2 regions of the Colwellia sp. MEBiC06753 genome follow, and region 2 is predicted to be linked to the other one. Evidence: predicted binding sites of a transcription regulator. Region 2 holds the regulator's gene; the other holds the start of a gene.

Region 1 (3,217 bases), on a different contig from region 2:
GTGACGATGAACTCGGACAACTAAGTAACTCATTCAACCAATTTGTCACCAATATTCAAACCATGATCACGCAATGCAATACCACAACTAATCAAGTATTGACCGGTGCTAATAGCGTAAATAACCTGATCAGCTCATTTACTGGCAATGTTGATCAACAAAAAGGCTATATCGAACAAATTGCGACTACTGCCAATGAAATGACTCAAACCATTCATGGCATATCAGACAACGCCCAAACCGCCTTAGATTATGCAAAGCAAGCGAGCAATGAATCTGCCGAAGGCCAAGAGTTAGTCAATCACGCTACCGACATAATGACTGAGTTGTCTGAAGAGGTTGCCAATGCAGCGACTGTCGTTGAAGATTTACACACAAACTCTCAATCAATTACTTCGGTACTTGAGGTGATTAAAAACATTGCAGAACAAACTAATTTGCTAGCGTTAAATGCTGCTATTGAAGCTGCTCGCGCCGGCGAGCAAGGTCGTGGTTTTGCTGTAGTAGCAGATGAGGTCAGATCATTAGCAAGCCGCACGCAGGAATCGACCGGTGATATCGAAAATATCATTGCTCAGCTTCATGCTTCAGCCACTGATGCAGTAAAAGCTATGCATGTTGGTAAAGGAAAAACAGATGAAGGTGTCAGCTTGATCCATCAAGTCAATGATAAGCTTATTCACATCAATCAAGCTATTTCATTAATTACTGAGCAATCAAACGAAACTGCTTCAACTACCCGAGAGCAAGCATCAGCGTCTGACGAAATAACACAGCAAACCATTGCCGTTAATGAGTTAGCTAACACCACTGTTGCGCAAACCCATGAAATGGCAACACTCAGTAACAATCAGCGGACTATTACCCAAGAGTTAGACCGAACTATTGCCCAATTCAAAGTATAATTGACCACCTGATACTAAATAAAAAAGGAGCCATTAAGCCGGGCTATTGAGTCAACTTGGAGCTACTATTTTTATACAGCAGCTCTTTTTTATTTTATGCAGTTGAAAAATAATGAATAAATTTTCAGTGCAAGTTAGAGCTTACCGCTTAATGAACTGAAATAATGTACGATTAGTGTGTTTTTTCAATGAGTTATTTAAAACTCGCCAAAATCTCCTATAATATTGGCTATAGGAGTGGTAATTATGACGAAATATGTCTTCTTAGATACGGAAACAACTGGTTTAGAACCCCATAAAGGTATCCATTGAATCATCGACCTAGCCTGCATTGAGTAACCGATTTTAGTGTCAGGTTATTTTGCAATTGTGCAAAACTTAAATCACCGCCACTCACTAACTTACTGTTTTTTTTGCAGCTTACCTAACTGGCATAGTGCTTGCGTAATAGCTAATTAGTATTTATTTTTAGCTTTATTAAATACCTTCCAACCTCGATGGAAAGGGATTAAAAGGAAAACTCAAATGAAAAATAAATTTTTAAAAGGCTTAGTGGCAAGCTTTGCTTTGGCTGTCAGTGGTTTTGCTAATGCCGATTTGATTTTTTCAGAGGAAGATTTGTTGTCAAGTGGTGATGGGCTGTTGATACATGATCATGTGAATAATATGCAGTGGGGCGATTGGTCTTACACAAAAGGTTACTCTGTAGATAACTTCTTTCAAAATAGTGTGTTTGCAGGACAAGGATTTAGATTAGCGACACAAAGTGACTTAGAACTACTATTCTCTACTGCTGGTGCTGATAACATTACTTATAATGCAAATGGCTTTTCAAATAATTTTGGTGCCTCTAATGCTAATGTGGCTGCTATAAATTTACTGAATTCATACACTGAACACACTATCTCGGATAATTGGAGCGATACTAGTGGTAATCCTTGGATTCACTCGTTTTTCGATAATGGTGGGTCACAAAATGATACAGGCTATATTAGGTTTAACAGTCAGCCTTGGTCGGGACCTGAGGGTGGTATAATTGATATTTATTCAATCGGTAGTTATTCTACTAGTACTGCATACTCAAGTTCTCTAACTAGTCCTTGGTCAATAATGATTGTTAGAGATGTCGATCCTCAAGATGTTCCTGAACCATCTACAATTGCTCTTTTTGCTTTGAGTTTAATGGGATTAGCTTCTCGTAAATATAAAAAGCAATCGTAATTTACAGAACAGGATTATTAAAACACTGATTAGGATGATCAGTGTTTTTTCGTTTTTGGAAGTATAAAAGCAAGAAAATCAAAGTAAAAGATTCCCACACTATTTAAAACACCTCAGTAACCAACTGAAATATTTAACTAATCGTACACTTTTGAGTTGTTCGAACACTTTCTTGAGGCTCACTTATCACTGAAAAATAAAGAAAATTCGTACTGAAAACAAAAATCCGCTTTGTTATTTCAACAAAACGGCTCCAAGTTCACTCAATAGCCCGCCATTAAGCTCCTTTTTTATTTGATTTAATGACTTAGTGACAAACTATTTAAACCATACTTTGCCGCCAATTATTTTGTAGGCTGGTGCGCCGCGAATTAACGTTTCGCGAGCAAATTCCTGTTGACAATTTGGGCAGATACAATCGCTTTCAGTAAAGTCTTTAGTGATGCGTTCTTTAAAGCACTTTACCAATGCCCCTTTCCCACCTTTGCGGTATTGGAATAGCTGCTGATTGCACTTAGCACAAAAGATATCAACGGATTTATCAGGAAGTTTTTTACGAGGTTTAGCCATAGCGCGTAGAGTAGCAAGAAATGCATGGTTATCGAAGCAAATTTCAGTATCACAACAGATCGATATATTTATCAACGTCATTTCGGCGCAAGCCGAAATCGCCATGAATAAATCAAGCGGATATTAAGTATAAAAGAAGACGCGAAAAGATCCCGTTGTTCAACGGGATGACGCGCTTGGGAGCGTAGGTCTAATCTTGAAAAAGCGCATCGTTTAACTATTAATGCTTTTAGTTCAGCTAATCGAAATATTTATCAACATTATTTCGGCACAAGCATGCATCACATAACGATTGATGCTTTTTATCTCAGTAGATCGATATATTTACCAACGTCATTCCGGCACAAGCCGGAATCTCGATGAATAAATCGAACGAATATTAAGTATAAAATCATAAAAGATGATGTGTAGAGATCCCGTTATTCAACGGGATGACGGGGCAGCGGTGATTAAAGATACTGTGAGAATGCACACAAATTACAATTATTTGCCCCGCTCGTGATCTAATATTAATCGAGATT
Region 2 (3,217 bases):
TTGGGCCAAATGGTGCTGGTAAAACAACGTCGTTTTATATGATTGTTGGTTTAGTGCCGAATGATGGCGGCCAAATCATGTTAAATGATGAAGATTTAACTTTATTGCCGATGCATGAAAGAGCGCGGCGAGGCATTGGCTATTTACCACAAGAAGCGTCTATTTTTCGTAAATTAACCGTATACGAAAATATTATGGCGATTTTGCAAACTCGAAAAGATCTCTCTGCACTTGAGCGGGAAGAAAAAGTAGAGCTGCTTATTGAAGAATTTAATATTGGCCATATTAGAGATAATACTGGCATGAGTTTATCAGGTGGTGAACGCCGACGTGTCGAAATTGCTCGGGCATTAGCGGCAGACCCGCGTTTTATTTTGCTAGATGAGCCGTTTGCTGGTGTTGATCCGATTTCGGTTGGCGATATAAAAAAGATTATTATTCATCTGAAACAGCGCGGAATTGGCGTATTAATCACTGATCATAATGTCCGTGAAACCCTCGATGTTTGTGAACATGCTTATATCGTCAGTCACGGTGAATTAATTGCTGAAGGTAATTCAGATCAAATTCTTGCAAATCAGCAAGTAAGAGATGTATACCTAGGCGAGCAATTCAAGCTATAGTAAGCAATATAACATTAATAAATTAACACCAATTTAAAGCTAAATTGGTTTAAAGCTAAATTAGAACAATAGGACTTGTAAATACTCGATGCGCCCATCACTTCAACTTAAGATTGGTCAACAACTTACCATGACGCCTCAGCTTCAGCAGGCGATTAAGTTATTACAATTATCGACGCTTGATTTACAACAAGAAATTCAGGAAGCGCTTGAAAGCAATCCATTGTTAGAAGTGGATGAGTCTAGCAATAACCAAGACGATAATAATACCAGCATTGAAGAAGCGTCATATTCAGCCAGCGCTCAGTCCGAGCAAAACTATAGTGATGGTAGTGAAGATGCTGCGCCAAGCGCCGATGAAGTTAGCACCACCGATGCGATGGAAAAAAATGATATTCCAGAAGAGTTAAGTGTTGATTCTACGTGGGATGACTCATTTAGTGCAGGGGTTTCTAGTTCTGGTATTGGCACATCTGGCAGCGATGACTATGTTTATCAAGGCGAAACAACAGAGTCGATTCAAGATCATTTACGCTGGCAAATGGAATTAACCCCGTTTACAGAAACTGATGAAGCCATTGCCATGGCGATAATTGATGCTGTTGATGATGCCGGTTATTTGACCGTATCAGCAGAAGATATTTTAGAAAGTATTGGCATTGACGATGTTGAATTAGATGAAGTCGAAGCCGTACTTAAACGGGTAAATATGTTTGACCCAGTAGGTGTGGCTGCGCGTTCAGTACCTGAATGTTTACTGATTCAATTGAATCAATTTGACAAAGAAACGCCTTATTTAGCGGAAAGTAAATTAATCATTTCTGAGCACATTGATTTATTGGGTAATCGTGACTATCGTCAAATAATGAGGAAGACGAAATTAAAAGAAGACCAATTACGTGAAGTCATTCGTTTAATTCAGTCGTTAAATCCTCGCCCTGGTGATGCCGTCATTAAAAGCGATGATCAGTATGTTATCCCTGATGTATCCGTAGAAAAGAAAAATGGTCGTTGGGTGGTTGAACTAAACCCAAGTACTGCGCCAAAACTGTCGATTAATCAACAGTATGCGGCCATGACCAAAACAATGAAGTCATCAGATGATAACCAATTTATTCGTGCTAACCTGCAAGAAGCGAAATGGTTTATAAAAAGTTTAGAGAGTCGCAACGAAACGCTATTAAAAGTGTCTAACTGTATTGTTCAACGCCAGCAAGGTTTTTTTGAATATGGCCCTGAGGCTATGCGACCTATGGTGTTGAATGATATTGCGGAAGCGGTTGATATGCATGAATCAACGATCTCGCGGGTAACGACGCAAAAATTCATGCACACACCAAGAGGTATTTTTGAATTGAAATACTTCTTCTCAAGTCACGTAAGTACTGAAAACGGGGGGGAATGTTCATCAACAGCTATCAGAGCATTAATAAAGAAACTTGTTTCAGCAGAAGTACCTTCGAAGCCATTAAGTGATAGCAAAATGGCAGAGTTGCTGGCCGAACAAGGCATTAATGTGGCGAGACGGACTATAGCTAAATACCGAGAGTCTTTATCTATTCCACCGTCAAATCAAAGAAAAAGTTTACTATAAGTAATCAAGCAATGAGGAAAAGAGCTTATGCAAATTAATTTATCAGGCCACCATGTGGAAGTGACAGATTCATTACGCGATTTCGTTAACACCAAGTTTGCAAAGCTAGAGCGGCACTTTGATCACATCAATAATGTGTATGTCGTTCTTACAGTAGAAAAATTAAAGCAAAAAGCAGAAGCGACGGTTCACCTGAATGGTTCTGAAGTGCATGCCTCAGCAGAAAACCAAGATATGTACGCATCAATAGATTCACTGATTGATAAGTTAGATCGTCAAATTCTTAAATACAAAGGTAAGATAACCCAGCATTAACTTATGAAGCTGCAAGATATACTCACCGAGGACTGCACATCCTGTGCAGTCCAAATTCAAAGTAAAAAGAAAATCCTCGAACAAATTTGTGCAGTAGCGACGCATCGCATTCCTGAACACTCTACTTTTGAGCTTTTAGAAAGTTTAATGGAACGTGAAAAAATGGGTAGCACGGGTATTGGGAATGGCATTGCCATACCTCATGGACGTTTAACGGGGACTCATCATGTGGTTGCTGTATTAATGACCTCAGAGCAGCCAGTAGATTTTGATGCAATAGATAACCGCGCAGTTGATATTTTTATTGCGTTGTTTGTACCTGAAGATTGCTGCCAAGAGCACTTATCAACCCTGCAAAGTATTGCCAAGCTGTTTAGTGATAAACAATTAACCAAACAAATTCGACGTTGCCGAGACAATCATGAGCTTTACCAAATCATAAGTGATGCTCAAGAGTAAGCCATGAAGTTAATTATTGTAAGTGGCCGCTCAGGGTCAGGAAAGTCAGTGGCACTAAGAGTGCTGGAAGATTTAGGCTACTATTGCGTAGATAACATCCCGGTTAATTTATTGCCGGCACTAACTCACACGGTTATTAATGACTACGATACCGTAGCTGTAAGTTTAGATGTGCGTAACCTTCCTGCTGATCCTAATGATGTAAAAGAAATTATTGATTATTTGC

The links. The regulator sigma-54, encoded in region 2, starts transcription at its own class of promoters, with help from an activator protein. The targets are predictions, from matches to a motif close to GTTGGCACGNNNNTNGNNT.
Region 1: a site for sigma-54 is predicted at 1,333-1,351, ahead of ACOB82_RS09340 (PEP-CTERM sorting domain-containing protein). Genes of this name have one in related genera too.

The regions. Positions count from the first base shown of each region.
Region 1 is NZ_JBQMTM010000010.1:12,376-15,592, reverse strand. Features, by position in the region: gene ACOB82_RS09345 (methyl-accepting chemotaxis protein) at 1-905, shown strand, start outside; gene ACOB82_RS09340 (PEP-CTERM sorting domain-containing protein) at 1,431-2,126, shown strand; gene ACOB82_RS09335 (hypothetical protein) at 2,445-2,696, opposite strand.
Region 2 is NZ_JBQMTM010000011.1:44,013-47,229, forward strand. Features, by position in the region: gene lptB (LPS export ABC transporter ATP-binding protein) at 1-623, shown strand, start outside; gene ACOB82_RS10045 (RNA polymerase factor sigma-54) at 712-2,217, shown strand; gene hpf (ribosome hibernation promoting factor) at 2,245-2,532, shown strand; gene ptsN (PTS IIA-like nitrogen regulatory protein PtsN) at 2,536-2,991, shown strand; gene rapZ (RNase adapter RapZ) at 2,995-3,217, shown strand, end outside.